Linked DNA regions of Gimesia maris. The protein of the gene in region 1 interacts with the protein of each later gene in a pairwise test. Links are inferred from orthologs where the notes say so. Each region holds a gene or a part of one and is shown in the gene's direction. Other genes may lie near its edges. The genes, in order: aceE and nth.

What was found.
Region 2: the proteins of aceE (region 1) and nth interact in binary tests that used the Escherichia coli proteins (3 or more experiments, as listed by UniProt). The link is inferred for Gimesia maris from one-to-one orthologs.

The regions. Positions count from the first base shown.
Region 1 is NZ_CP042910.1:4,796,861-4,813,026, forward strand. Bases 491-3,737 are described here. They hold aceE (pyruvate dehydrogenase (acetyl-transferring), homodimeric type), read left to right. Parts: upstream 491-843; coding sequence 844-3,537; downstream 3,538-3,737. Other genes in these bases: GmarT_RS17565 (2-oxo acid dehydrogenase subunit E2), read left to right, coding at 3,596-3,737. Also shown: GmarT_RS17555 (sigma-70 family RNA polymerase sigma factor), read right to left, coding at 1-172; more of GmarT_RS17565, read left to right, coding at 3,738-4,945; lpdA (dihydrolipoyl dehydrogenase), read left to right, coding at 4,993-6,420; GmarT_RS17575 (hypothetical protein), read left to right, coding at 6,500-7,585; bioA (adenosylmethionine--8-amino-7-oxononanoate transaminase), read right to left, coding at 7,598-8,965; GmarT_RS17585 (malate dehydrogenase), read right to left, coding at 9,067-10,059; GmarT_RS17590 (TFIIB-type zinc ribbon-containing protein), read right to left, coding at 10,293-11,465; tRNA pseudouridine(38-40) synthase TruA, read right to left, coding at 11,604-12,407; argH (argininosuccinate lyase), read right to left, coding at 12,456-13,835; GmarT_RS17605 (hypothetical protein), read left to right, coding at 14,119-14,760; GmarT_RS17610 (DUF1501 domain-containing protein), read left to right, coding at 14,929-16,166. UniProt on the Escherichia coli protein: Component of the pyruvate dehydrogenase (PDH) complex, that catalyzes the overall conversion of pyruvate to acetyl-CoA and CO(2).
Region 2 is NZ_CP042910.1:6,971,250-6,986,935, forward strand. What follows is about bases 6,102-8,868. They hold nth (endonuclease III), read left to right. Parts: upstream 6,102-7,017; coding sequence 7,018-7,719; downstream 7,720-8,868. Other genes in these bases: GmarT_RS25930 (LON peptidase substrate-binding domain-containing protein), read right to left, coding at 6,176-6,883; dcd (dCTP deaminase), read left to right, coding at 7,858-8,427; GmarT_RS25945 (2-oxoacid:ferredoxin oxidoreductase subunit beta), read right to left, coding at 8,532-8,868. Outside these bases: GmarT_RS25900 (ornithine cyclodeaminase family protein), read right to left, coding at 1-417; GmarT_RS25905 (GNAT family N-acetyltransferase), read right to left, coding at 596-1,552; GmarT_RS25910 (transketolase family protein), read right to left, coding at 1,652-2,605; GmarT_RS25915 (transketolase), read right to left, coding at 2,722-3,564; GmarT_RS25920 (anti-sigma factor), read left to right, coding at 4,035-4,457; GmarT_RS25925 (sulfatase family protein), read right to left, coding at 4,467-6,062; more of GmarT_RS25945, read right to left, coding at 8,869-9,554; GmarT_RS25950 (2-oxoacid:acceptor oxidoreductase subunit alpha), read right to left, coding at 9,633-11,501; GmarT_RS25955 (class I SAM-dependent methyltransferase), read right to left, coding at 12,234-13,319; GmarT_RS25960 (ATP-binding protein), read right to left, coding at 13,791-15,686. UniProt on the Escherichia coli protein: DNA repair enzyme that has both DNA N-glycosylase activity and AP-lyase activity. The DNA N-glycosylase activity releases various damaged pyrimidines from DNA by cleaving the N-glycosidic bond, leaving an AP (apurinic/apyrimidinic) site.

The DNA.
Region 1 (16,166 bases):
CAGCTCGTTTCTGAAGCTCACGCGTGACGCAGACCTTCCTCATGCGGGCTGCTTTTTTGACGGCCAGCAATTCACACTGACAGGACTTCGACTGGTCTGCAAGAATCGCCCGCTCACCCAGTTGGGAGAATGAATCTTCCTGCAGGAAATCAGCCATGGATGTACTGTACATGAAATAGAAACTCGTTCGTGTGATGCTGACACAAATCGCGATCTTCCTTCAGAGACGCTGCGCTCATACTAGGGAATCTGATTTGATAAAACAATTTTAACAGATAGAATTGTTAAAAATGAGCGATAATTAATGATCTTAAGACCAGATAATAAGTTGTGGACACTTCGGGTTCTGCTTTTCACGGCAGAAGTTTTGACCAGTCAAAACACAACTGAGTATTATTACACCAACAGGAATTCTGAGACGGACTCACGCCATATTCAACAACAGCCGATCAATAAAATAAGGGGTGAACTCATTCGTGTTCCCTGGAATCCATTTCACAATCCCCTTCCCATTTTCCTCAAAATTTCCTTCCCATACCCTGTCTCAGTTCTGTTTGCCGTTTGCTATGTCTATTAAAGAGTTTAGACCCGTTACTTTGACTCGCAAAACAGACTGAAATTAGTTAGCATTTCCCTAACTGAGATCCGTTGCAGCATCCTCAACTCTAAACCGGAAGCTGAACGATCTTAAAAAAGAACCGTGACAGTTCCCTTACTCACGGTGCATTCCTAGAATTGTTGAGAACTCATCTGCGTGATTTCTGCCAGGATGGCTACAGTCAGTGATCTAAGAGAAGTTACGCTCATCGAAAATACTTAAGCAGGTTGAAAGAACCATATCTCATGGTAGAACAGACAGTTACAGGTGCAGTGCCTGGAGTCGATCCGGCGGAACTCGAAGAATGGTTTGAATCGCTGGATGACCTCATCATCCGATACGGAAAAGAACGAGTCAAAAATGTATTGGCGATCCTGCAGGAACGCGCCTACCGTCAAGGCGTGACAATGCCCTTTACGGCCAACACACCTTACATCAATACCATTCCCGTTGACGAGCAGACACCGTTCCCCGGTAACCGTGAGATTGAACGACGCATCAAAAGCATCATCCGCTGGAATGCGATGGCCATGGTTGTGCGTGCCAACAAATACCATGACGGCATCGGCGGACACATCTCAACCTATGCTTCTGCTGCCACACTCTGGGAAGTGGGTTTCAACCACTTCTTCCATTCCCGGACGGAAGATCACTCCGGTGACGTTGTCTACTTTCAGGGACACGCTTCTCCAGGTGTCTACGCCCGCGCCTTCGTCGAAGGTCGTCTGACAGAAGAAAACCTGGAACGTTTTCGGCAGGAACTTCCCCGTGGCGGTGGATTGTCCTCCTACCCGCACCCCTGGCTGATGCCTGAATTCTGGCAGTTCCCTACTGTCTCCATGGGTCTGGGACCTATTATGTCCATTTACCATGCACGCTTTCTGCGTTATCTGCATAACCGTGGCATCATGGATACATCGAAATCCAAAGTCTGGTGTTTCGTCGGCGATGGAGAAACGGATGAACCCGAAACACTGGGCGCGATCACACTCGCATCCCGCGAACACCTTGACAACCTGATCTTTGTCATCAACTGCAACCTGCAGCGTCTGGATGGTCCCGTTCGTGGTAACGGTAAAATCATTCAGGAACTGGAAGCCGCCTTCCGTGGTGCCGGCTGGAACTGCATCAAAGTCGTCTGGGGCAGTGACTGGGATCCTCTGCTGGCTGAAGATGAAGATGGTCTGCTCGTGAAACGGATGGGGGAAGTCATCGACGGGCAGTACCAGAAGTACGTCGTCGAACCCGGTTCCTACATCCGCGAACACTTTTTCGGGGACAATCCCGAACTGGCTAAAATGGCAGAACACCTGTCTGATGACCAGCTCAAACGCATGAAACGTGGCGGTCATGATCCAGAAAAAGTTTATGCCGCTTTTAACGCTGCTGTAAACCACACTGGCTCCCCCACCGTAATCCTGGCGAAAACCATCAAAGGCTACGGTCTGGGTGAAGCAGGCGAAGGCCGCAACATCGCTCACAATGTGAAAAAGGCTAACGAAGAAGAACTGAGAGATTTCCGATCTCGGTTTGGTATCCCCATTCGCGATGAAGACGTCAAAGACACCCCCTTCTATCGACCGGATGAAAACAGTCCCGAAATGCAGTATCTGCAGAAAAAACGGGAAGAACTGGGTGGTTATCTCCCCAAGCGCACGCCCACCGAAGAACGGTTGGAAACTCCAACTCTGGAATCGCTCGATAAATTCCTGACAAGTATGGCAGGGAAAAAAGGCTCCACCACCGGTGCTTTCGGCATCCTGCTGGGTAACCTGCTGAGAGACAAAGTGATTGGCAAACGCATTGTACCCATCATTCCGGATGAGGCCCGTACTTTCGGGATGGAAGGCCTCTTCAAACAGTGTGGGATCTATGCCAGCCAGGGACAACTGTATGAGCCGGTCGACCGCGATCAGTTGATGTACTACAAAGAAGCGAAAGATGGACAGATCCTGGAAGAAGGCATCAATGAAGCAGGAGCCATCTCCTCGTTCATAGCAGCTGGTACTGCCTATGCCAACCAGGGCGTCAATATGATTCCCTTCTATGTCTATTATTCCATGTTTGGTTTCCAACGTGTCGGCGACCTGGTCTGGGCCGCCGCCGATTCCCGTACCAAAGGCTTTATGCTCGGCGGTACTTCCGGGAGAACCACTCTCAATGGAGAAGGTCTGCAGCACCAGGACGGACACAGTCACGTCATGGCTTCCACAGTACCAACACTCCTGGCATACGATCCTGCTTATGCTTTTGAGCTGGCAGTTATCATCCAGGAAGGTCTGCGTCGCATGTATCAGGAAGGTGAAGAGATCTTCTATTACCTCTCCGTCTATAATGAAAACTACGAAATGGCACCGATGCCCGAAGGCGATCATGTCGTCGAAGGTATCATTAACGGAATTTACAAGTTCCGTGCTCAGGAAGTCGAAAAACCGGCTACTTCGATGCGGCCTCAACTGTTTGGTAGTGGTCCCATCCTGCGTGAAGTACTGCGGGCCCAGGAAATTCTGGCGGAACAGTTTAATATCGCGACAGACGTCTGGAGTGTCACCAGCTACAACCAGCTGGCCCGTAATGTGAAAGACGTGGAACGTGAGAACCGGCTGCACCCGGATGCTGAGCCACAGAAATCGTATCTGCAAACGACATTTGAAGGAGTTGCAGGTCCCTTTATCGCTTCCAGCGATAACATTAAACTCGTCGCCGACCAGATCCGTGAGGACATCCCTGGAAATTACTGTGTCCTGGGAACCGATGGCTTCGGTCGCAGTGAAACCCGTGAATCACTCAGACGTCATTTTGAAATTGATGCAGAAAATGTAGTGGTCGCGACACTGGTCTCTTTAGCCGAAGAAGGCCAGTTCGATAAATCAAAACTACCTGCCATCATCAAAGAACTGGGAATCGATCCAGAGAAAGTAAATCCTCGGCTCGCTTAATTCTCATACCAACAGGTTTTATTGAAGCATTACCAACAAGAAGATAGAACACAAAACTATGGCTACTGAATTTAAACTTCCTGAAGTGAGTGAGGGTGTCGAGACAGCAGATGTCGGGCAAATCTCCGTCGCAGTAGGCGATACAGTGGAGCAGGGACAGGTTCTGATGGACATCGAAACCGACAAGGCGGTGGTCCAGCTGGAATCGCCTTACTCAGGGACCATTGAAGAGCTCAAAGTTTCTGAAGGCGATTCGGTATCGATTGGTGCCGTTTTACTGTTGATCAATGAATCCAACGGTGATGCATCCGCTCCTGCCAAAGAAGAAAAATCGGCAGAAACCAAGGCTGAAGAACCGGTAGCAGAAGAGCCAGAGACGGCCCAGAAAGAACAGTCGGTTGAGGAAGAATCGAAGGAGAAGCCCAGACAGGAAAGCAAGTCGGCCTCCCAGCCGGCAACGGCTCCAGTGCGGCCAGCGGATACAGATTCATCGGGTAATAAAGCACCTGTTCCCGCCGGACCTGCGACCCGCAAACTGGCACGTAAGCTGGGCGTCGATCTGTATCAGGTCAGTGGCTCAGGTCCCGGTGGACGTGTTACTCAGGAAGACGTCGAAGACTACGTCAAAAACCTGATTGCCAATGGTGGACCTTCCAGCGGTGGCGGTGGAATCGCCGTACCTCCGCTGCCGGACTTCACTCAGTTTGGAGAAGTCGAACGCAAGAAACTCAACAAACTGTCGCGTGTCTCTGCCAAAAACCTCAGTCTGTCCTGGCAGGTCATTCCGCACGTCACTCAACATGACCTGGCGGATATCACTGACCTCGAAACTGCGCGAAAACTCTTTATCTCCAAGCCCAATTATTCGGGTCCCAAAGTTACGATGACCGCGCTGGCCATGAAAGCCATCGCTATCGCTCTGCACGAATATCCGAGTTTTAACTCCAGCTTCGATTCGCAGACCGATGAAATTGTCTACAAGAACTACATCAACATCGGTGTCGCCGTTGATACCGAAAATGGACTGGTTGTCCCTGTCGTGAAAGATGTTGACAAGAAAAACATCATCACCATTGCCAACGAAATGAATGCGCTGGCTATCAAAGCGCGTGATCGCAGACTCGAAATGAATGACATGCAGGGCGGAACCTTTACCATCACCAACCTGGGTGGACTTGGTGGAACGTCCTTTACGCCAATCGTCAATTATCCTGAAGTCGCCATCCTGGGTATGTCACGTTCGCGACATGAATTCCAACTGCTGAATGATAGTCCTGTTCCCCGCCTGATGCTGCCTCTGTCGTTGTCCTACGACCACCGGGTCATCAACGGTGCAGACGCTGCTCGATTCATCGTGCGTCTTTCCAGTTTGCTCTCTGATCCGTTCAATCTGCTGGTTGACTGCTGAGATCGTTATCTACACTGAAGTAATTCAATAAGAGGTTTATCGATATTATGTCTGGATCAGCTACCAGAGAAACGGATATTGTTGTCATCGGCGGTGGCCCCGGCGGTTATCCAGCCGCATTTGAAGCTGCCGACAAAGGCTACAAAGTCATTATGGTCAATGATGACGTTGCCCCCGGGGGTGTCTGCCTGAACCGGGGTTGTATTCCTTCCAAAGCACTGCTGCATGTCGCAAAACTGATCAATGAAACCAGAGAATCCGCTGAGTGGGGCATTACCTTTCAGAAGCCGGAAATCAACCTCGATCAGCTCCGGGACTTCAAAAACAAGGTCGTCACACAATTGACCGGCGGAATCGGGCAACTCGCTGGCGCCCGCAACGTGGAAATCCTCAAAGGCTTCGGCCGTTTCAAAGATGCCAACTCCGTCGAAGTCACAAAACAGGATGGAACAACCGAAACCATTCAATTCAAATACGCGATTGTCGCCACAGGTTCCTCACCAGCTGTGCCTCCCGTCTTTGATCTGGATGATGATCGGATCATGGATTCTACCGGTGCCCTGGAACTGGCCGACATCCCCACAAAACTGCTCGTCGTTGGCGGCGGTTACATCGGTCTGGAGATGGGCAGTGTTTATGCCGCCCTGGGCTCGGAAGTAACGGTTGTGGAAATGACAGGCGGACTTCTGCCCGGTGCAGACCGTGATCTGGTGCGCCCGCTGCAGAAACGGCTTACCGAAAGTTTTGCGGCCATTCACCTGAATACCAAAGTCGAAAAACTGACTCCCGGTGATAACGGAATCACAGCCGACTTGAGTGGTGAAGGGGTCGAACCCCAGCAGGTCTTCGACCGTGTGTTGATTTCGATCGGCCGTCGTCCGAATAAAAAAGGCATCGGCTTCGAGAATACGAAACTGGAGCTGGACGAACGCGGTTTCATCAAACACGATGCACAGCAGCGAACTGCCGAGCCTCACATCTACGCGATTGGTGATATTGCCGGCGAACCGATGCTGGCACATAAAGCCACCCGTGAAGCCAAAGTCGCCATCGAAAGCATAGCCGGTGAATTCGGCGAGTTCGATAACATCGCCATTCCCGCGGTTGTTTTCACCGACCCGGAACTCGCCTGGTGTGGTGTGACCGAGCAGGAAGCCAAAGACCAGGGACTGGATGTGGAAATCACTCGTTTCCCCTGGGCTGCCTCAGGACGGGCTCAGACTCTGGGCCGCACGGAAGGCCTCACCAAAATGATCTTCGACAAAAAAACCGGGCGTGTGCTCGGCGTCGGGATTGTCGGACCGGGTGCCGGTGAACTGATTGCGGAAGGCGTAATGGCTGTCGAAATGGCCGCGGTCGCAGAGGACGTCGCCGAAAGCATTCATGCACATCCCACGCTCTCGGAGACCCTGATGGAAGGAGCAGAAGCCTTCACTGGTCAGGCGACGCACATGTATAAACCCAAAAGAAAATAATCGACTCTCCGACCTGCAGGCGACTCAGTCTGCAGGCGGATTTATTGAGAATAGGAACCAGCATAAAGGGCGTTGTTGAATGCGATTTCATAAACGATCAACGACGCCTTCTTATTTCAGTCGCCGTGATCAGGTTCGGCTGTTTCGACTGGTTGCCGCTCTGGGTGTCATTTTTTTCGCGATGCTTTATGCTTCACGAGAACAAAACTGGTACTGGCTCACGGGACGCCCTGCAGACGAGCCTGCTCGACAGCAGGCCAAAGAGCCCCCCCGCGCAATTGACTTCAGCGTCAGGGAAGAATCACCGCTGAAACCAGACGAATTTCGCTCAGAACCAGCGTCTGAAATCGAAGTACCTGAAAAAGTCATCGCCCGGCTGGAAACCGGTGAATATGATGTACGTGTTGATCCCCGCTTGTTGAATCCTGTCTCAGACAGTAACCTGGGTATCCGTACTCATGAAGTAAACGCTCTTTATTATCTGCTGGCTAAAGCAGCAGCCATCCCGCAAAACGTCCTGGAACAGTCGGCAGAACCGGCGCCCCCTTTTGTTGTTGTCATGACAGAATCTCCCCAGTACCGAGGATCACTGATGACAGTAAAGGGTCACTTGAAACGACTCAAATCTGTTTCTGTAGAAAAAAACACGTACGGAGTCGATTCCCTTTACGAGGGTTGGTTTTTCTCAAAGGATTCCGGCACTCATCCCTGGCGAGTCTTCTGCACTCAACTCCCGGCTGGGATCCCAAAGGGTGAGGATCTCGCTGAGATGCCTGAAGTTCAGATCACCGGATATTACTTTAAAAAATCTGGTTATCTCTCTGCAGCCGGTAAGCTTCAGACGGCACCATTGCTGATTGCCCGCCAGATCCGCTGGTTCCCACCAACGAACCAGCCCGCCCCCTCATCTTCAGGAGCAGTCAAATACATTGTCAGCCTGTTTCTGGTCATCAGTATCACGTTGGTTTTTCTGATCTGGAGATTCATGGTCAGCGATCAGAAATTTGCCCGCAGTCGAACCGCGAAACTGATGCAGCGCCCTGACATGTCGATGGACAGCCTGAAAGATATCGAGACCGTCGACATTAATGATGTGCTCAAACAGATGGGACAGCAGAAACAAGATCCGCCAGCTGGTTCAGATCAGCCAGATGAGCAGAAATAGGCAGAGGTCGGATTAAGCTACCTGCATTTGTATCGCTTCATCAATCGCGGCAAACACGGTATCACACAACTGCTCAACCAGTTCAGCGGGCATTCCAGGAGCCGGCATAAGAATCACCACATCGCCCAGCGGACGCACAATCACGCCGTTCTTTCTCGCAGCCAGGGTCACCTGGTGTCCTAAACGAAGCTCTGCTGGAAAAGCAGTCCGGGTTTCACGATCCGCGACCAGTTCTATACCGACCATCACTCCTTTATGGCGAATTTCTCCCACGTAAGGATGCTCCTTGAGTTCTGCCAGCCGCTGTGTCAATACTGCAGAAGTCTCCCGAACGTTATCCAGCGTCCTGTTCTCATCAAACAGCTTCAACGTCGCCAGGGCCGCGGCACATGCCAGGGAGTTCCCCGTATAAGTATGCCCGTGGTAGAAGGCATTGTAGTCGGTATGAGCGCCCTCGAAAGCAGCCGCAATTTCATCCGTTGCCATCGTCACCGCTAACGGCAGATAGCCGCCGGTGATTCCTTTCGCCAGACACAGAAAATCAGGAGTTACTCCTTCCTGCTCACAGGCGAACATGGTCCCGGTCCGCCCCAGGCCTACTGCTACTTCATCGGCAATCAGTGGAATTCCATACTGACGAGTCAGCTCCCGCACGCGTTTCAGATATCCAGCAGGATGCATCAACATCCCGGCTGCCCCCTGCACGAGAGGTTCAATTACAAAAGCCGCCAGTCGCTCATGATTTTCTGCAAGCAGTCGTTCTAACTCAGCAAAGCAGAATTCAAGATAGCTTTCTTCTGTATATCCCTCGGGACGGTGGTAAGCGACAGGACACGGAATCTGTACCGATTCAAACAGCAGTTTGCCGAAGATCTGATGAAAAATTGAAATCCCGCCAACACTCACCGAACCAATCGTATCGCCATGATAAGCGTGCTGCATACAGGCAAACAAATCACGAGTCTGTGAATCGGCGGGCGATTTGTTTGCGTGATACTGAAACGCCATCTTCAGCGCAATTTCCACCGCTGTCGATCCACTGTCAGAATAAAACACCTTTGTCAAATCAGCGGGCGTCCGTTTTACCAGTTCCTCTGCCAGTTCGATTGAGGGGACGCTCGCCAGCCCGAGTAATGTCGAATGTGCAATTTGATCCAGTTGAGCGCGAATTGCCTGGTCCAGTTCAGGCACGCGATGTCCGTGCACATTGCACCACAGTGACGAAACTCCATCCAGGTACGAACGTCCGTCCGTATCGATCAGAAAGAAACCATCGCCTGATTCGATGATTGGTACCTCTTCATCGCGATGCCCCTGCATCTGGGTAAAGGGATGCCAGACATGCTCATTATCGATGTTACGTAACTCGTCAGACTGCATTGTTCCACTCGGTTCTGATTCGTGCGCGGTAATTAAAAACAGAAAGAGCCACGTCGATGGAGCGTGACTCTTTCACTGATACTTCAAAATCTGAAACGGGATTAACCAGGCAGCAGATCGCGAACGACATCGCGTTCATCCCGCAGTTCCTGTAAAGTCGCTTCAAACTTGGCTTGAGCAAAATCATCATGCTCCTGACCTTCGACGATTTTCCAGGTAGTTCCATCACTGGTCAGTGGGTAACCACAGATCAGGCCTTCATCAACTCCGTAACTGCCATCACTGCAGACAGCGGCTGAGAAGCTTTCGCCCAGCGGTGTCGGTGTGATAATGCTCTTAATGGTATCAAGGGCAGCGTTCGCAGCAGAAGCGGCACTGGAAGCGCCACGGGCCTGAATAACGGCAGCACCACGTTTTTGCACAGTTTCAATGAATTCGCCGCGCAACCAGTCATGGTCTTCAATAATTTCAGGAACCGGGTTACCGTGGATGGTAGCATGATAAAAATCAGGGAACTGAGTTGCTGAGTGATTACCCCAGATGTTCATGTTCTTAACCGCAGAAACAGGTTGACCTGCTTTCTTGGCGATCTGGGTCATGGCACGATTCTGATCCAGACGGGTCATGGCGTACCAGCGATCACGGGGAACTTTGGGAGCATTGCTCATCGCGATCAGACAGTTGGTGTTACAGGGATTACCGACAACCAGAACCCGCACATCCTCAGCGGCTGCTGCTTCGATTGCCTTACCGGTGCTGGTGAAAATGGGACCGTTAATCCGGATCAAGTCGCCACGTTCCATGCCGGCTTTACGGGGAATACTTCCGACGCAGACGACAAAGTTACAGTCTGCAAACGCATCTTCCAGGTGGTCGCTGTCCGCTTTGACAACACCAGCCAGAGTTGGGAAGGCACAGTCGTCAAGCTCCATCTCAACTCCGTCCAACGCAGACAGCATCGGAGGAATTTCCACAAGATGCAGAATGACAGGCTGATCAGGGCCAAAAATTTCCCCGGAAGCCAGGCGAAACAGCATGGCATAACCAATCTGGCCAGCTGCCCCGGTTACCGCAACTCGAATCGGATGAGTCATCTCTAAAGCACTCCTTAACATTGAATATTACCAGTGTACCTGCCCCTGAACACAGGTCAGGATTAATGCGGAATCTTACGTTTTTTTACCTCCCTGTGGACAGATCGGCAACCGTCGTGAGGCATCTGTTTCTAATTTCTGGAGACTACTGCGCATTGTCCGTGAATACAGGTCAGAAACTTGAACAAATCCGGTGATTCCGGCAAATCTCACTCAAGCAGACAAGTTGGTCATTACTGATTGAACAGCACGGTTCCACCGATAGCCACTGCAGCTGCGGCGAGTGAAGCAAACATGATTTTCACCCAGCTGTAAGGACGCTCCCCATTCACTTCGCCGGTCGCTGCGTTCACGGCGACCTGATACAGCGTATCCTTATACTTGTAGCTCATCAGCCACAAAGGCAACAGCAGGTGCTTGTACGTAATTGCATCGTAATGACTCTCGACTGAATCAACCCGCTGGGTATCGCCGCCGATGCGGCTGCAGACTTCGGAATACAAAGCAGCATCGATCCGCTCTTTTCCCAGCACGAACCCGTCATCCAGTTCGATCTCATAAGTTCGCGCAGTAAAGCCCGCCAGATAGGCATGCTTAAACGGAACCATCAGATGTAATGGAAACGGTTCCAGCTCCCGTATCAACTGGCGAGGCAAGCCGTGCGAAGCCAGAATGATCACATCATCGAAGAAACGCTGAAAGGCTCCCGAAGCGGGATACCAGCGTGTCCGTCTTTCCTGACGACGATTCTTCCCGCTCCCCACCGTGACATAATAATATTCACCCCGCTGACCGGAATAACGGGTACTGGTCATGGAATCGTAAGTGAAATATGGCATATAAACGCCATGAAACTTCCCTTCTACGCCCTTCTCCACAAATTCATTCGGCGCAAACCACAGCGACTTAACCCAGGCTTTCAACTGCTGCCGCGCCACAGATTCCTCGATCAGAAACGGGAGCACCGCATCCACGGGGACCCGCTGATCTGAGGTATGTGCATGCTCCAGCTGAATGGGAGAGGCACAGTAAGGACACTCAGAGCTGGTGACCGAATCCACAAACAGCAGCGTGGCACCACAACTTTCGCAGCGCACTTCCAGTTCCTGACCATCTCCTTCCTGAGCCGGTTGCTCCCGCAGTTCACGCAGGTGAGCCAGCATGGCATGAATGTCCTGCTCTACGATTTCCCGATTCGGATCAATCCCGATCTCTTTTTGATATCCACAATGTCCACAGCGAAGCTTCTGTGTTTTGATATTGAAGACCAGATCGGCGCCACAACTCTCACAGGGGAAAATGCGACCATTTTCATCATCAATCCGTTCTCCTCCTCCGTCAAATGAGTCTTCCAGAAAGATAGGCTCATCGGCATCATGCGGTGGCAAAGGTGGTGGTTGACTCATCTTTCACTTTCCGTATTGAAGGTGGCGGGCCCCTCAATCTCTCTGAATCCGAATGGTTTTACTCCCGGTCCGTTAAGAACACTCGACTTACAGCAAACGTAATTTTTACCGATCGGGATCAAATCTAATTTGCAGAATTCATTCCGGATAGTCAACCTGTACCAGGTACAAACCACAGGCCGGCGCTGTTGGCCCGGCCTGTGAACGGTCCATTCCGGTCAGAATTTTCTGTACATCGTTTGAGGTCCAGCGACCAACGCCTACGTCCAGCAGCGTACCTACAATCGCGCGCACCATATTGTACAAAAATCCGTCAGCAACAACATCGACGGTAATGAACTCCGCTGAAGTAGAATTCTCCATCGAAAGATGCGCCTGTTCTAATACTCCCCACACAGGCCAGACCCCGGTCCGCTGCACAGTCAGTTCTGTAATCGTCCGCACGCTGGTTGCTTTATTGGGATAATGCGATTCGAAACAGCGGAAATCATGTTGGCCCAGCAGCTGCTGACCGGCGGCATGCATGCGGTCTGAGTCCAGAGGACGACCGAACTCGCTCACATATTTTTTCAGGAACGGATAGGGAACCGCTGAATTGTGAATCACATACCGATACCGTTTCTGAATCGCGGAATAGGTAGCATGAAAGTCCGGCGGTACTTCCCGTACTTCGCGCACACAGATGCTCTCTGGCAGAAACCGCTGTAATCCTGTTTGCAGATTCTTACAGGGAATGGCTGATTCCGTCTGAAAACTGGCCACCTGACCTAACGCGTGCACGCCGGCATCAGTACGACCTGCGACCAGCACCGGACTGCGCTGCTGCGTAAGCTGTTCAATCGCTTTTTCCACACAGGCCTGGACGGACGGCCCATTGGGTTGCACCTGCCACCCAGCATATTCCGATCCATCATAGGCCAAGGTCAATTTAATATTTCTCATGAACGCTCAATCAGCAGACGCAGAAAAAGAAATCGCCGGAAGTTCTCCTTACAATCCCAGCTTCTCTTTCCAGTATTCTGTCTGTTCCTGTACCGGTACTTCACCTCCCGATCCAAAACTGCAGAGCGCCGCCATCGCATTCCGTGCCCCCAACACCTGGTAGATGTCTTCTTCAATCTGCGGACAGGCCTGCTGTAGTTCTTCCAGCGGCAAATCCACCAGACGAATCGAACGGGATTCACACACCGAAACCAGCTTGCCCACGATGCCATGTCCGGTCCGCATTGGCGTTCCTTTTTTGATCAGGTATTCCATTAGTGCGGTCGCGTCAAGAAATCCGTCTTCCAGCTTGTTCGCAATAGTTTCCTGCTGCAGCTCTGCCCCTTCTACCATCGCTGCCGCCAGTTCCAAACAGGCAGCCACTGTATCGTAAGCATCGAACAACGCCAGCTTGTCTTCCTGCATGTCACGATTGTAAGCCATCGGCAAACCTTTGAGCAGCACCAGAATCTGCTGCACATCGGCAATCGGTCGAGCCGACTTACCGCGAATCAGTTCCAGTACATCCGGATTCCGTTTTTGGGGCATGATCGACGATCCGGTAGTAAACGCATCAGGCAGTTTGATGAACCCGAATTCAGTCGAGAACCAGGCAATCCACTCTTCAGCCCAGTTGCTCAGATGGGTTGCGATCAACGCCATACAGAAACAGAATTCCGCAAGATAATCCCGGTCGCTGGAAATATCCAGACTATTGCGGGCTACGTCAGTGAATTCCAGCAGTTCCGCCGTATAATGCCGATCGATGGGCAATGAAGTCCCCGCCAGTGCTGCCCCACCCAGAGGAGAAACATTCACACGCTTCAAACAGTCTGCCAGTCGCTGACGATCGCGATCAAACTTTTCACAGTAAGCCAGCCAGTAATGGGCGGCTTTCACCGGTTGCGCCCGCTGCAGATGTGTGAAGCCGGGCAGTACGAGATCCTGGTCTCGACCGCAGCGTTCGACAAACGCGGTCTGCAGATCCTTAAGCAGACCGTCCACGCGATGAATCGCCTCGCGTGTGTAGAGCTTCAGATCAGTCGAAACCTGATCGTTGCGGCTCCGTGCCGTATGCAGTTTTCGTCCTACATCGCCAACACGCTCAATCAGTGCGCTTTCAATATGCATGTGGATGTCTTCCAGATCGAAACGAAACTCGAAGTTTCCGGCTTCAATTTCATTACCGATCTGGGTCAGCGTCTCAACGATCTGCGTGCATTCGTCATCACTGATCAGTCCCACCCTGGCCAACATCCGGGCATGGGCCTGTGAGCCCTGAATGTCCACTGCCGCCAGTCGGCTGTCAAAACTGATCGATTCCGTAAACGCTTCCACGCGGGCATCGGTCTGCTGTTGAAATCGTCCTCCCCAGGCTTTTGCGGCCACGGTATATCTCCACTGCATGTTGATTTTGAAAGTTGAACTCGGATCACTGCTATAGAAGACAACAGGTCCTGAACAGGAGATTAATCAGCAGACCGCCATCCATCAAGCCGCCTGCCAGCCCGGAGTGAAAATGCAGCCATAATTTATGCTTTTTGGCCGGGTAATCTGGATTTTTGTTGGTAAATGGTCTCTTTCCCCCTCTACGATGGAATTCAGAGCGTTGCTTTTTTGCCACGCATCAAAATATTTTTAAGATCATGATTTGAAGTTTGAAGTCACTGCCATGAAAAACCTGCTGCCACTCCTGACAGTCATCGTCTGCCTGCTGACAAGTTCCCGGTCCCAGGCCGCCATTGAAGCCCAGAAACCAGATTCCCGCTCGGAAACCACAGCTACTGACACAACTCCGGAATGGATAGTTCAGATTTCACCGGCTCCAGGTGTGAATTCGTATGCCACACGGGAAACCCGTTTTCCACTGGATCCAAGCCCGCAAGCTGTTGCCACCAGTCCTGATTCCAGAGATCTGATCGTCATCGCGCCGCGTGTGATCCCAGATGTCAAATCCACCGCGGTTTGTGAAAACTGCACCGCACGTTCGACACCGATCAATCGCAGTTATTACCTGCGATCGATGCCCTGGTATCAGAGTTCCACATTCACCCGTCTGCAGGGTTTCCCGGCCAGCTACATGTATGGTGATTTCATCCGTTCCAACTGGTTTGGCTCACCCTATCAGGGAAACACATTTTACTACAACGGTTACCGACCTTCGTTCCAGTTTGGCTCACTCCAGTTTCGTGGGTTCGGTAATTATGATCGCATGTATAATCCACGAATCATTCCCTTTGGATATCAGTTCGCCGGATTACAGGACTTTTACACCGCCCTGGCATGGACATCGATGTTTCCTTCTCTACCTTGATCTTCAGTTGCCATAGCTTCGCTTGCAATCTGCCGCACATTTCCTGCTCATAATCGATCTGAGCCTCTCTCTTTGGGGACTTTGTCTAGCCTGTACTAATCTGATCTGGTAAAATTATTTACTCAATCTCTCCGATCATCTTCCACTTATTGAAGACGGGCCAAACAGATGACTGAAGTCTTTAAAAACGGGATGTGCGCACCTCATCTGCTTAATCGACGTCAGGCCTTACAGGTCGGTGTCGGGCTCTTCGGCTTAAACTTGCCACAGGTTCTGCAAGCGTCAGCCGGTCCAGACAAACCTGACCTCTCCTGTATCTTCATTTTCCTGGCAGGAGGCCCGAGCCATTTCGAAACATTCGACCCCAAACCAAACGCACCCGTAGAAATTCGTGGCCCCTGGAAACCTACGAGCACCAATGTGCCTGGCACACAGATATGTGAAAAACTTCCTCTACTGGCGACCCGAATGGATAAAGTAGCCATCATTCGCTCCTGGCAGGGCAAAAGTGGTTCACACAGTACCGGTTCTCAACATGTAGCCAGTGGATTTGCTCCCCCAGGCAAACAGTATTTCCCTAACTTTGGTTGCCTTGTCTCAGCATTATACGGTAGTCGAGTGCCCGGAGTTCCTCCCCACCTGGGCATTCCAGTTGCCGCTCGCTACACAGACCCTCCCGGTTACCTGGGAACTGCCTACTCCGCGTTTGATCTCAAAGGAGATCCGCAAAAACCAGACATGGAACTGGGGGGATTGAATCTTTCGCGAACGCGATTCGAAAATCGGCTATCAATGCTGGATCAGTTAGAAAACTTGAGTCGACTGCACGATGTGAAAAATTCGCAACTGGAATCGGTCGACAAGTTCACCGACGAAGCAATTGCCATGCTGACCAGTGGTGTAATGCAGAAAGCAGTCAATCTGAACGATGAGCCCCTTAACACACGTGAACGTTACGGAGACAACATATATGGTCGCCGTGTCTTACTGGCCCGCAGGCTGATTGAAGCCGGTGCACGATTTGTAACAATCAATCAAGCCGTCCAGGGAGGCCTCTTTGGAAATGCAAAAACGAATGGCACCTGGGATAACCATGGCTGGCTGTTTGATTCCATGATGTCTTTCGCCGGGCGCCCAGCTGGAATGCCAGAAAATAAACGGTGGCACAGCTATGCCGGTCCCGGCAACTTGCCTCAATTGGATATGTCCCTCTCTGCTTTACTTGATGATCTGGAAGATCGTGGGCTGCTGGACACGACTCTTGTCATCGCGATGGGGGAATTCGGTCGCACACCCAAAATAAATGCGACTGCGGGACGCGACCACTACCCGAATGCCGGTAGTGTACTCATGGCAGGAGGCCCGGTTCAACGAGGAGTTGTCATCGGAGCCACGGACCGCAAAGG
Region 2 (15,686 bases), 2.2 Mb from region 1 along the record:
GATGGCCTGCAATTGTGTGCGTGCCTGCAGACCGGTGCCAAACAGTCCAACGACTTTGGAATCGGGTCGCGCCATATATTCAGTTGCCACTCCACTGGCAGCGCCGGTGCGGAGCTGGCCGAGAAAATCTCCTTCGATCAAAGCCCGCATTTCGCCGGTCTCCTGATCGTAGATGGCAACGTGGAACTGGGCAGCATCCCTGGTGGTCGTATAGGCTTTCCAGCCGACATACCCCAGATATTCACTGGCGGCAGACATGGTATGTAACATGATTCCGGGAGCTTTGACCCGTTGTCGAGGCTCATTGTTTGCTCGACCGGCGGCCAGTTCCTTGAAGACCTTGTGTGTGATCAATATGGATTTCTCCATGTCCATCAGAGAGCGAACGTCGTCTTCGGTGATATACAGTGCCGCCATGTAAGGTTACCTTTGCAAGTGTAGCCTGTGTCCAGTTTTGCTGTCGCGTCTGCAGGATCATCCGGCCCGCCTCTAAATGATCGAGTGACGCTATGGATCATTGTGGATGCGTTCTGAAAACACTGTCCCACAATACTGATGCCGTCTGCCAAAGGCGACATCACTATCCTATTACACGCTAACGTGAAATCAGTTGATATACAATACCAGTATCAACCTGATAGTAGCCAACTGCCTCTGCGACATTCCAGGCAACCGTATTGGTTTCGTCGACATGCAGTTCGAGCTTGGTGATCAGTTCATCCTGCAGTCGACGGGCGATTTCCAGCAGTAATGACTGGCCATACCCTTTGCCGCGTTCCGCTTCGTTCACAAACACGTCGGTCAGTCCGATTACACGTTCTTCCCATTTGGGGATATAGAGATCCAGGCCAATGATGGTGGCAGAAGCGACAGCCGGCTCACCAGTTTTGGAAGCGAGTTCAAAATGCAGCGTTTCGAGTCGTCCCAGTCGGGTGAGCCACCACCAGTTGGGCGCCTGGTAATCATCGGAAATATTCAACTGCATTTTCCGACGGATTGTGACCAGGTGAAATTTGATCGGCGGTTTCTGGCCGAGCAGATCGCGCTGGTAGATGCGGGTTGAACCGATTGATTCAAAACCCAGGCTTTCGAAGAAGGGAGCCGCCAGCGGATCAGAGAGGAGAAAACCGGAAGGACGGGTGCCCCCATACAGGCCCACCAGATACGGGGATCGCTGCCCGGAAGGTCCCGCAGTAATCTCGGTCGCTCCTTTGGATTTGAGGTATTCTACTGCGCGTCGCACCAGTTCGCGACCGATTCCACGGCGACGGTAATCCGGGTGCACAATGACTGCACAGATCACGCCCTTGGTATAGTCCAGCGCAGATCCTTCCTCATTGGCTCCAAAACCGCCAAGAATAAACCCGACCCGTTCGCCATTCTCTTCTGCAACGATCAACCCTTCAGGATCGAAGTAGGGTTGTGAGAAAATCAGAACTTCGAAGGCATCGTTGCTGAGACATTCCGCGGCTCCTCTACCCAGTCCTGCAGCATGCCATAATCTCAGCAGCTGTGGTGGGTCGGTATTATGAAACGCGCGAAACTCAGTCACAAAGTTCTCTCACAAAATGTGAACGGGACTTAGAATCAGAAACTCTGATACAGGAATAGAAAGGCCCCCTTGTGAAATCCCAAGAGGGCCTGTGATTCCTTATTTTACTTTTTTGACCGCTTCAACAATCGCAGCAACAGTCAGACCGTATTTGTCCAGCAGACCCTGGGGATCTCCACTTTCTGCGAAACAGTCACCCACATTAACGTAAGCCATGGGAACCGGATTGGTCTGCGAAACTGCCATTGCGACTGCAGATCCCAATCCACCATGAGCGAGGTGTTCTTCAGCAACGACAATCGCGCCGGTTTCATGCGCGGCTTTCTGAACGGCTTCCACATCCAGTGGTTTCACGGTATGCATGTCGATGACACGTACACTGACGCCTTCTTCAGACAGTTTTGTCGCAGCATCAATCGCACCGGCGACCATCAGACCGTTGGCGATAATCGTCACATCGTCACCTTCACGAACGGTATTGGCTTTACCGATCTCGAAGGTATCTCCAGCGGAATAAATTTCAGATACTTTGGGACGTCCCAGACGCAGGTAAACAGGCCCCTCGTATTCCAGCATGGCAGCGGTTGCCGCTTTGGTGGAAACGGCGTCAGCGGTGACAATCACAACCATGCCCGGCAGACTGCAGGCCAGTGAGACATCTTCGATACCCATCTGGGAAGGACCATCTTCGCCGATAGAAATACCGGCATGGGTTCCTACCAGTTTGACGTTCATGTTGGGAAATGAAATCGACATTCTGATCTGGTCGTATGCATTACACAGTAGGAATGCAGCGAAGCTGGCAACCACCGGGATATGCCCCGTAGAAGCCAGACCGCCGGCCACACTGACCATGTTGCTTTCTGCAATTCCGACATTGAAGGCCCGTTCCGGATAGGCCTGGGCAAACACTTCTGTTCGGGTTGAGTTCCCGACATCGCCGTCTACCGTCACAACTCCCGGAAATTTATCACCCAGTTCTTTTAATGCATCACCAAACGCATCGCGGGTGGCTTGTCCGATTTTCAATCCACTCTGTTCGCCTAAATACATAATGATCAGTCTCTTTTTTTGTATGTGTTAACTTTAGATGTTATTTGATTCGATCCTCCAGCGGTGTTCAAATGCCTGGAACGGTTTCCGTTCGAGGCCACCTGCCGGCAGGGGTTCTAAGCAAGAAACGCCAGAGCTTTTTCTGCCAGTTCCGGTGAAAGCGGCTTACCGTGATAGTTCACATCGCCAGTTTCTTCCAGGACGGGAAGAATTCCATACCCTTTTTTTGTCTTTGAAATAATAGCTTTGGGACGGTCTGTGACTTTGGCCGCATTTTCCAGGGCTTCGACAACCGCTGCCTGGTCGTTGCCTTCAATTGTCTGTGTATACCAGCCAAAAGCAGAGATTTTTTCTTCAAAGGAACCCAGATCAAGTACATCGTGAGTCGCGCCGGTCTGCTGATATCCGTTCTGATCGATGATCGCAGTCAGGTTGCCCAGCTTGTATTTTTCAGCCGCTGCCAATGCTTCCCAGACCTGACCTTCGCCCATTTCCCCGTCGCCGATGACAACGAAAACGTTCGAACCGTTGTCGTTCAGGCGTGCGCCGAGGGCCTGTCCGATTCCCAGGGAAAGTCCCTGTCCCAGTGAACCCGTTGAGGCTTCAATACCGGGCAGACGTTTCATATTGGGGTGACCTTCAAACGGGCTGCCCAGTTTACGAAGGGTCATCACATCCTCTTCCGAGAAGTAACCGGCTTCTGCCATGGCTGCGTACAGCACGGGAACCGCGTGGCCTTTACTCAGAATGAAACGATCGCGGGCTTCCCAGTTCGGATTTTCGGGATCGTATTTCATGAAACCACCAAACCAGAGTGCGTTCACAACTTCCACAGCAGACAGGCTGCTGCTGGGATGTCCACTTCCGGCCTCAGTGGTCATACGGATGATCAGACGACGAAGGACTTTACCTTTTTCCTTCAACTCTTCTAATGATAAGGCATTTGCTTGAGCAGCCACTGTGATTCCTTCAATTCTTCAAGACAGACAAAAAAGCGCCCCGCTCCCAACCGATTTACTTCCTTCAGTTTGTAATATGACGAACTGATTGTACATCACTGAAGAAGTGCGGTGCCGAAACCGGGTAACCGTAGATTTGAGCGGCGACAGTATTCACGCGCCACCAGGCGCAACTTAAGCGCGTCGATGTATTAAGCGTATGCTAACGAGCAAAGCTGTCAGCGACAACCATTCCGGCAGGAGAAACCGGTTTGACGATCTGGAAAAAGGGCTTACCTGACCCGATTTTTTGATAAATTCACAAAACCCTCCCCGATCTTTCAAACGGAGCAAACCCTCTCTCGATTTTCTCAGAATTACCCAATTGTTTACACAAATCACCTTTAAAGCGTGGGGCCGTTCACGCATAATAGAAATTGTTCTCTCAGCCAAAACATCACAGATTCTGTCAGGAGTGAGGCTCTCAAGTCATGTCAGAAAAACCGTTTACAGACCAGGAACTGCTGGCTTATCTGGATGAAAATCTGTCGGTAGATCTGATGTCACAGGTCGAAGCCACACTCCGCAGCTCAGATTCATTGCGGGTTCGCCTCGCGTCGCTGTCACGTCAGAGGAATGATGGCGTGCATTCGGTGGGAGAGATCTGGAGGCGAAATCGGTTGAGCTGCCCTTCGCGCAGTCAGCTGGGAGGCTATCTCCTCGAAACACTGCCTCCCGCGTATCACGAATTTATTGAATTCCATTTAACGGAGACCGGCTGCCGCTACTGCCAGGCAAATCTGGAAGATCTGAAAGCGGGACTCTCCGCAGCCTCACAGGATTCCAATCGACGTCGCCAGAAATACTTCCAGTCTTCCGCCGGTTATCTCTCCGCCGACAAAGACGACCACTAACCAGCGCCGTCAGTCAAGCGCTTGCGACTCAAAGTCCGTTTCATTGACCCAGCCTGCTTTGATTTTCTCGCCCTGCATAAAGCGTTCATAAAAATGACGTGTTCGAGGATCGGAGTATTCATACTTCTCGAAGATCGAACCATTCCCCAGCACCCGCGGATCTTTTTGTGCCGTCAATTCGTCCTGCAACTGTTTTTTCAGTGAATTCTTCACCCCCTGATGGGCGGGCAGTGCTGCCAGGTTCCGCATACACTCCGGATCTTCACTGATGGCATACAGTTCCTCAGCCGGACGTCTGCCAAATGCCCATTCCCAGAAGTCTGCCTGTTTCCCGTCGCGACGCAGTTGCAGTATGACCGATTTGGTCGGGCTGCCATCGCAGTTGAGATAACCGGTTTCGGGATTCCCGGCGGGCCAGCGTCCGGGTTCGTCATTTTTGAGATAAAGCATCCCCTGCTTGACGATGCCCCGAATCGGATAACCCTGATCATGGGGTCTGCCGATGTCATGGCGTTCTTTACCGATTAAAACATGGTCGCGTTCTGGATTGACCATGCCCGATTTTTCTGACTGGAAAATATCCGAAAGACTGCGTCCGGTGATCGGCTGCATGCCCGCAGCTTCTGTGGTCAGGCCGGCGGCTTCCAGAAATGTCGGCGCGAAATCAATGAAACTGACATAATCTTCGATCACCCGGTTACCGGTAGGAATGCCCTGCTTCCACATGATGGCCAGCGGCAGATGATTGGAACGTTCATACTCCTGTCCCTTCACGCGGGGGAACGGCATCCCGTTATCGGCGGTCACGACCACCAGCGTATTATCCAGTTCGCCCCGCTGCTCCAGCAGATTCAGCATGCGCACCAGATGCTGGTCGAAGTATTCAATCTCGTAGGCATAATCGAGCATGTCCGTGCGAATGGTTTCGTTATCAGGCCAGTAAGCGGGAACGCGATCAATATCGGTAATTTTCTTACCGGCTTTCTTAATACCCGCCCCGTATTCATAACCCCGATGCGGTTCAAATCCGCCATACCAGAAACACCACGGTTTTTCTACGGCGCTCTGCTTAAGAAACAGTTCGAAGTTGGCAGCGTAATCGATGGGTGAAATTCCGCTGGCGGGGGGCCTGGTCTTTTTCTGATTGAACGCGGGTCCTGCCAGGTCGCGGCGTTTGCCGTTCGCATCGACGGCAACTCCAGGAGCCCAGCCTTTCGCTGTCTTCCCCACGGCATAACCATTGTCTGCCAGAGATTCGACATAGGTTTTAAACTCCGGTGGAAAAAACGCCATGTGATTGCCGGCTTCTTTCAGCTGCCAGGAATTGCGACCGGTCAGAATACAGGCCCGTGAAGGCGCACACTTGGCATTCGGCGTATACGCGTTGTTGAAGAGCAGGCCTTCCCGCGCGACTCGATCAAAGCCGGGCGTTTTGACCCAGGAACAACCGTACGCGCCCATGTGCGGGAATGAGGCATCGTCGGCGATACAGAACAGTATGTTCGGACGTTTCTTTGCTGACGCTTCTGAATCCGCTCTGACAACGTCCGTGCAGAGCATTCCGAACAGGAATAGCCATAATACAGCGATCAAGCGGTTTTTCATTTCAGCTGTTCTCCGGTTGTGCCATCCAGTGTGGAAGCAGTGACGTCAGTAAGATTGAACTTTTATCTTACGCGACCGGAGAAGCTGCCTCAAGAAAGAAAGGCTTGCGGAATTCAGTTACAACTGAAGTCAGTTGAAAGTGCTTGTGTCGCGGGGCTCTGCTGCCGTTCGCGGAGCCTGTTCTTAAAAAAGCTCAACAGCAGATCACTGCGAAGGTCGACATCCTGTTCATGCAGGAGCATCTGCCCCAGGGCAGGTTCCAGCCTGATCGTCCCCGCAAGGGTATCACAAAGAGTCCCCAGACTGACTTCGCGATGCAACTGGTGATAATACATCGGATTGGAAGCGTGATCCATATAGAGGCGGGAATAGAGTTCCAGCAGTTCCAACTGACGATGTTCGCGGTGAATGACAGGCTGGTCAGCATAATAATCTGTTTTCAGATCCAGCAATGTTTTCTGATAAGGCAGCTCTGAATTCTGCAAGACAACCATCTGTGCGCGGCATAATCCCTGCAGCAGAATCGAACGGGCTCCTGACTGCAATTGGTACGGCGCCAGAATGGAAGCGACGCACACGGTTCGAATTCCGGATTCCGTTGAAAGTTCGGTTCCCGCAGCAGGGCACGTCTGCTTAAGATCGACGGCAATGAATCCATGGGCATTCAGAGCATCGTCGATCAACTGGCAGTCAGCGGGGGCGGTAAAGCGGAGTGGAATGACAGCATGCGGCAGGAGAACGTAATCTTCCAGATTCAATACAGGAACCATTCCGGAGATGGTCTTTAACTGCTGCTCGATCACTGCGTTGTCTGCTACCATTATTTATATTCCAACCCCGTACATTGAAAAACCATTCTGAGTCCCCCATACTAAGTTCATTTATCAAACTCAGCTGGCTGATGAAAACATGTCAGTGAGAGTAGCACTTCATTTTGGGAATTGTCACGCAGAATATGGCTAAAAATAATTCGCAGATTGCAGCAGGTTCCGGTTATAGCGACTCACTTGATGACAAAAAGAAACATGCCCGCAAAATCGCGAGGGGACTGGCTCGACTGTTCCCGGAACCGGAGTGCGCGCTGATTCATGATTCGCCGTTTCAGCTGCTCGTCGCGACCATTCTCTCCGCACAATGCACTGACGAACGCGTGAATGCAACTACGCCGACTCTGTTCAAGAAATATCCGACGGCGGAAAAACTGTCGACCAGTAAACAGGCCGATGTTGAAAAGATTGTGTACCCGCTTGGCTTTTTCCGCGCCAAAGCGACCAACATTCGCAAGATGGCTTTGGCTGTCACGGAACAATATGCAGGCGAGATTCCCCGCACGCTCAAAGAACTGGTGGCATTACCGGGTGTCGGCCGTAAAACAGCCAATGTGGTTCTCGGAACTGCATTCGGAATTCCCAGTGGCGTGGTCGTTGATACGCACGTCAAACGCATCTGCAATATCTTCGGGCTGACCACCAGTAAAAACCCGGAGATCATTGAACGCGACCTGATGGAAGTCCTGCCGAAAAAAGAATGGATCGCCTTTTCCCATCGGGTCATTCTACACGGCCGTGCCACCTGCGTGGCCCGCAAACCGCGCTGTACGGAATGCAGCCTGCTCAAAATCTGCCCGCGGATCGGCTTGAAGCCGCTCACGGAGTGAACGCTTTTCACCGGTGGATTCCTGGTACTTGGCTCTGTTTCCGAAAACACCCGTCCAAACCGTTGAAAGCCGGTTCGCGTCGGTTTATGGTTCCAGTATGCAGCGTCTACATCCAACCTTCACCATAATGAGAAGCCAATGATCCTGACCGGGAAAGAAATCAAAGCACGCCTGGGAACAGATATTGTCATTGAACCTTATCACGAAAAATATCTGAACCCGAACAGCTATAACCTCTGCCTGCATAACGAGTTGATGGTCTACGAGGAAATCGTGCTGGACATGGCCCGCCCGAATCGCCTGGGGAAATATGTGATTCCGGAAGAAGGGATGGTGCTCTATCCCGGGCAACTCTACCTGGGACGGACCGTGGAACGAACCGAAACCCATAACCTGGTGCCACTCCTCGAAGGACGCTCGTCGATCGGACGTCTGGGAATTTCCGTACACGCTACTGCCGGCGTGGGTGATATCGGGTTCTGTGGTTACTGGACCCTGGAAATCACGGTGGCCCAGCCGGTTCGTATTTACGCCGGCGTCGCCATCTGTCAGATTATTTATAACACGCCCATCGGTGAAATCGTCGAATATAACAGCGACAAGTACCAGAACAATAAAGGCATTCAACCCAGCCTGCTGTTCAAAGAACTTGACCCGGCCGAGTCTCGCCAGATGCGACTTTCGTTTGGCGAAGAAGCATCACAGTAAAGCCTCACCGTGATCTGTTTCCACTGAGATTCAGCTGTGATCAATATAAAAAAGGCGTTACAGAATTCACTGTAACGCCTTTTTTTATTTTCGATCTGTGCCGTTTACACGGTCCAGGTATCACCGGTGTTGAACAGAGCTTCCAGATCCCCATCACCGTTACGTTCGGTGGCGGATTCCACCTGGTTGTAGACGGCGTCGTTGTAGGTAGGATGTTCGACACAGCGGAAGACCCCCATGGGTTCGGGCATTTCCGGATACCGCATGCTGGCCAGCAGAAACGCCAGGTTCATGTCTTCTGACTTTTCATCGTGGAACAGCAGATCGTCTTCCGTGACCCCTTTGCCCAGTTCGACCACTTCCGGCTGGTCGTGACTGTTGAGACGAACGCCTTTATCGCGATTTTTTCCAAAGATCAAGGGCTTACCATGCTCAAGGTAAATCACGTTTTCTGCTTTCTGGTCCTTCTTGGAAGCAAATTCAAACGCACCCGAGTTAAAGACATTACAGTCCTGATAGACTTCCACAAAGGCAGATCCTTTGTGTTGTGCTGCCCGTTCGAGAACGTAACAGAGGTGTTTGATATCCACATCAACCGATCGGGCCGCGAATGTCGCCCGGGCACCGATGGCCACCGACAGCGGGTTCAAAGGCCGATCCACCGAACCAAAAGGTGTACTTTTCGTTTTGGTCCCGGTAGGACTGGTGGGTGAGTACTGACCTTTGGTTAAACCATAAATCTGGTTGTTGAACATGATCACTTTCAGATCCACGTTACGCCGCAGTACGTGCATGAAGTGATTCCCGCCGATCGACAGCGAATCGCCATCACCGGTGATCACCCAGACCTGCAGATCCGGATTCGCCAGTTTGACGCCGGTGGCAATCGCAGGAGCCCGACCGTGAATACTGTGCATCCCGTAGGTATCCATGTAGTACGGGAAACGGCTGGAGCAGCCAATTCCGGAAACGAACACGAACTTCTCTTTGGGGATACCCAGAGTCGGCAGGACTTTTTTCATCTGGGCGAGAATAGAGTAATCGCCACAGCGTGGGCACCAGCGGATTTCCTGATCGCTGGCAAAATCTTTTGGCGAGAGGACAGGCAGTGTGACATCAACGCTCATTTTTAACTATCCTTAAACGCAATAACTCGTTTTTAAACTGGTTTATAAAGGTATCAGATCAGATGACATCCGTTGAGATCAGCTCTCTTTGATCATCTCTCTGATTTTGTCTTTCACTTCACTGATCAGGAACGGTTTCCCCTGGACTTTATTCAGGCCGACAGCATCAGCCAGGTAGGTACCACGAATGATCATCCGTAATTGTCCGGTATTCAGCTCGGGAATCAGGACCTTCTTATATTTCTTGATCAGATCGCCCAGATTTTTCGGGAACGGATTCAGGTAGCGAATATGGGCGTGCGCCACCGACAGACCTTCCTGAACCGACTGTTTGACCGCAGTGCGAACCGCCCCGTAAGTTCCCCCCCAGCTGATCACCAGCAGGTCTCCCGACTCAGGACCTTCGACGGTCTGTTCGGGAATAAAGTCTGCAATCCCGGCAATTTTTTCTGCCCGGAGTGTGGTCATAAACTGATGGTTTTCGGGAGAGTAATTCACATTACCTGTCACGTCTGATTTTTCCAGACCACCCACGCGGTGTTCGCAACCCGGTGTACCAGGAATGACCCAGGGACGGGTTTTCTTTTCATTCCGCAGGTAGGGCATGAATTCCCCATTCGTCTGTGTATTTTCCTGGACGATCGGAATTGGTTTGAGTGACGAGACATCCGGAATCTTCCAGGGCTCGGCACCGTTGGCAATATAACCGTCACTGAGCAAGAGCACGGGAGTCATGAATTCCACCGCGATTCGCAGTGCTTCCTGAGCCATCTCGAAGCAGTCTGCCGGTGTCGCAGGAGCGATGAGAGGCATCGGGCAGTCACCGTTGCGGCCGAACATGCACATATACAGGTCCGACTGTTCTGTCTTGGTGGGCAGCCCCGTGCTGGGTCCGCCGCGCTGGACATCAACTACGACCAGCGGCAATTCCATAATCGCTGCCAGTCCCATACCTTCACCTTTGAGAGCGATTCCGGGACCACTGCTGGCAGTAATCGCCAGATCGCCGGCAAAAGAGGCACCAACGACGCTGGTAATCGCAGCGATTTCATCTTCTGCCTGGAAAGTGACCACGTTGAAATTTTTCAGTTTGGAAAGCTCGTGCAGAATATCGCTGGCGGGAGTGATCGGGTAACCGCCGTAGAACAACTGCTTGCCGGCCAGTTTGGCTGCCGTCACAAAACCGAATGCCAGTGCTTCGTTACCGGTCACCTTGCGGTAATTACCGGCAGGCAGATCCGCGGGATCAACGCGGTAATGCACGGTAATCGCTTCGGTAGTAATGCCGTAATTATAGCCGGCGTGTAAGGCTTTGAGGTTCGCTTCGACCAGTTCCGGTTTTTTTGCGAACTTGCTTTTGACCCACTCTTCAGTCGGGGTCGCATCGCGCTGATAGAGCCAGTACACCAGCCCCATCGCGAAAAAGTTTTTGCAGCGTTCTGCTTCTCGTGGCGAAAGTCCCAGTTCGGCGACGGCGTCGCGCGTCAAACTGGTCATCGGCACTTTCTGCAGCTGGTAGGCGGCCAGAGATTCTTCATCGTCCAGCGGGTTACTGTCGTAACCGGCTTTGGACAGGTTCGATTTCTCGAATGCGTCTTCGTTGACGATCAGTGTTCCGCCCCGCTTGAGATCGGCTACGTTGGTTTTCAACGCCGCCGGGTTCATGGCGATTAACGTATCGACTTCATCACCGGGAGTGTAAATGTCTGAGCTGGAGAAGCAGATCTGGAATCCACTGACTCCGCCCAGCGTACCGGCAGGTGCGCGGATTTCTGCGGGAAAGTCAGGCAGTGTACTGACATCGTTACCAAAGACAGCGGACACATTCGTGAACTGCGTGCCGGCCAGCTGCATTCCATCGCCACTATCTCCACAAAAACGAATTACAACAGCATCCAGTTGTTCGCTGATCTTGCCATTAGCACCAGACACATCAGTGGTCGACATTCTTTTGTTTACTCCCCGGTAGTCGCCTGAGTTCAGGCGGTACAGTCTCAGTTGAATGAAAAAATATTTTTAATGGTCTGTCTCCCCGGTGATCGCGACTGCCGCTCGATTAAAAGACGGGTTCGCTGGTCTGGTCCTGTTTTTCGATTACGAAAAACCAGACACTTCATCACTGAAAAGTTGAAACCGTGGAAAACGCGATGTGCTCTCTCAGACATGGTTCGGGACTGAATTGCTTCAGACCCCGCAAAAGGAGGGAAAGACGCAGGAGTAGGCCACACTTGGTTTTCACAATTTACATGCATCATTTCGTCTGTCGGGCGATTCCTTTCAATCCCTTGCGAGCATTGAAGTTCCAGCTCCAGACATCCGCGCTTTCCATCACGGCCTGCTTACCATCACTCCTTTGAACGGCAAACTCAACGTAACAGATTTATTCCTTATAATCGGCATTTTTGCACTATATTCAACACTTGGAAAGGCCTTAAACATCACATTCTTTGCTGATTCTTCAGATTTTCTCTCATGAGATGGATCAGACCTGTACTCATATCAAATTATAGGCAGCCTGTTCTGTCATCCAACTGAAATTAAACCCCGATATCCTATTTTAATTCTCCGGCTGATTCCAGATGAAGGTCCGCGAAAGTATTTGCCCTAAGTACAATGAAAACAGGGAGTAGAAACATACGGTTCCCACTCCCTGTAGAGACACGGTTCACAACAACCTGTTCAACTCATTTTCGTCATTGTGTAAAAATAATTCATAATATCGTGAGGCAGCTCCTGAACATCAATATTATTGAAGCCCGCTTCTTCCAGCATTGAACAGGCCAGTTCTTTACCCCAGCAGGTTCCCAGCCCTGCGCCCCCCTGGGCCAGAGAGACGGTCATGCAGTGCATGGTCGAAATGGTATAGAACATCGGCCCCAGTGGATTGGTGATGTTCTGCTCCACATTGCTGGAAGCGGCGATATCCTGCATCAGGAAGGTGCCGCCCGGCTTCAGTGCCGCATTCACTTCGCGAAGAACCTGGTCCGGTTTGGCCTGATCGTGAATCACATCGAAGGCGGTAATCAGATCAAACGCATCGGTCATATTCATCTCGGAAACATCCTGCACCTGGAAAGTCACGTTGGTCACGCCTCGTTTCACCGCGGACGCCTGGGCCCTGCCGATCGATTCTTCCGAGATATCAAAGCCGGTAAAGCGACTTTGGGGAAACGCGGCTGCCATTTCGATCAATGCCAGTCCGCTGCCACAGCCAATATCCAGGACTTCAATGCCGGCTTTCAGTTTGTCTTCGAGTCCGGGAACCAGTGGCAGAATATGCTCGAACAGACCACACACAACCGAATTATAACTCTCTTCCGCCATCACTTCGTGGAAACGGGCGAACTCCGAATAAGGGACCCCGCCCCCTTCACTGAAACAGTCGACGATCCGATCTTCCACCGAGCCGAGCACGGAAAACCACTGCATTGTCGTCGCAAAATTATTGGAACCGGCGGCTCGCGTCAGCAACGCGGCATGCTCGGCGGGGAGAAAACAGGTCTTTAATACCGGGTCATATTCGACAATCCCACCGGTGACCATCGCCCCCAGCCACTCGCGGACATAGCGTTCATTCAGACCGGACTGCTCTGCGATGGCCTCGCTGGTGGCGTGCTCCATCTCACTCATGATGTCAAACAGCCGGGCCCGATGACCGATGGAGAGCATGAATGACAGCGCACTATGATTGACGATCTGCAGCAGTTTCTGGCCGAACTCGTCTGTCCGCTCCGCGTCAATATTCAGATTACAGTTGTTACACATTGTGAATCCCTTTCTTTCAGATTCCGTTAATTGTATTTGTTCTGATTTCCAGTCCGCGGGAAGCCCGACAACCCCGCGGCTAAATTACTGAGCGAAGAAGTCGCCCGCATGTTACCTGTTTTTTTGAAAAAAAAGAAATGATCCGCCGAACCATCTCAAGATTCATCAGACCCGTACTGAGAAATTCGACGTAAACAGCCAGGAATTAGAGGGTTGGAACTGTTCCAACGACTCGTCAAGTGCTGGAATCGAGTCACAGTCTGTTCGACTGATGCCCGGTGGGAGGTAGCCTCTCCAGGTTCATTCCGATCGAGCATATCAGATCGAGAGGCGCTATGGTGAAACGGGACGCGTTCTAAAAGCATTGCTCTCAAACAATCTGCATGAGCAGTCCTGAACGCGAAGTAAGACCTGGCAATCGAATCAGCGTCAGCAGGATGACCTTGATTTCCTAAGAAAAGGGCATTGTATTTACGCTACCGGGTCAGAGTTGCCTCTAAGAAGCCCACCTTGAGAAGTATAGTGAGCAATCAGCTCAATCAGATTTAGTCGGTCAATTGGCTTGATTGCATAATCATCACATCCACTCTCGATACATTTCTCGCGATCTGTTGCCATCGCATGTGCGGTTAACGCAATGATGGGACGAGCATATCCCTCGTTTCGTAATTGTCTCGTTGCGGCATACCCATCCAGTACCGGCATTTGCATATCCATGAGAATCACATCAAAGGGAGACTGTTCCGATTCTGCTTTCGCCACCAGATCTAACGCGATTTGCCCGTTTTCAGCCAGTGTGACTTCTGCTCCGGCGCTCTTCAACATGAAACGAATCAGACGCTGGTTATCCGGCCCATCTTCGACAAGTAACAGACGGCTGTTTTCGAGTGAAATTTTCGGAACATCACTCGATGTGGCCTCCCTCTTGTCAGCAATGGATATTCCATTGCCATCAATCAGTCGCGTAGGATCTACTTCCCCCACCGGAATAATGACCGAAAAAGTGCTCCCCTTTCCTACCGTGCTGGAGACCTGAATGGTCCCTCCGAGGAGTTCCACCAGGCGTTTGCAGATGGCAAGGCCAAGACCAGTGCCCCCATACTGCCGCGTAGTTGAGCTATCTGCCTGTGTGAACGGCAAAAAGAGATTTTCAATCTGTTCTGCTGCGATGCCAATGCCTGTGTCGAAGACATCGAAGTGAAGTTTTTGTTGATCGCTCTGCTGATTACTGACGAGGCGAATCACGAGTTGAACTGATCCGTGTTCTGTGAATTTGATGGCATTTCCGATCAGATTGATCAGGATCTGGCGCAGCCGCGCCGGGTCAGTGTGAATTAATTCAGGAACAGGACCCTCAAAGTTGACTTCCAGGGGAATGCCCTTTGCCACGGCTCGCACCTGCAATAAAGAAATCACATCGTTCACAATTTCGTGAGGAGAGCAGTCAAGCCATTCAACGTCTAATTTACCGTCTTCGATCTTCGATAAATCTAAAATATCGTTGATGAGACCCAGCAGGTATTCTCCATTCTGGTGAATCGTCCGTACGACTTCGATCTCTTCCGTCTGGTTCAGATCATTGATCAGGATATCTGTGAATCCCAGAATGGCCGTCATGGGGGTTCGAATTTCATGGCTCATATTGGCAAGAAACTCAGACTTGGAACGGTTGGCCGCTTCGGCAGCCTCTTTCGCCTGTTGTAACTGCGAGATCGCCTGAAATCGTTCGATAACAATCCCCGCAAGGTAGGCAGTGGTCTCAATCAGTTCACGTTCAGCTAATTCTGGTAACTTGTGGGACTGGTAATACATGGCAAGTGTCCCCAGTACCTTACCTCTGCGAGAACGAATCGGAACTGACCAGCAGGCTTTCAATCCCGTGCGTTTCACTAACTCTCTCATCGGCTCCCAATTTCGATGCTCCAGCACATTGTCGATAAACACGGGACGATTGTGAAATGCTGCCGTACCACAGGATCCCTTTGCAGGGCCGATTTTGAATGGACTTGTTGCCTCGATGTAGTATCCAGGAAGACTGGGAGCGACACCGGGCTGCAGGTACTGGCCAGACTCATCGAGCAGAAGAATTGAGCAGATCATTTCAGGACTGTATGACTCAACGCCCAATACGATCGTTTCCAACACTTTTTCCAGAGGTACGGATGAGGCCAACTGCTTGTAAACCTGATTTCGACTGAGTGTCAGAGCTGCTTCTCGTTTACGCTCTGAGATGTCGAGCACTATAGCAACAAATACGGAACGCTCACCAAGCTTTGCCAGTTGAATATGTAATTCAACTGGATATAAGGAACCGTCTTTGCGGCGATGAACGGTTTCAAACTCAATATGTTTAACAGTTCCATTCAA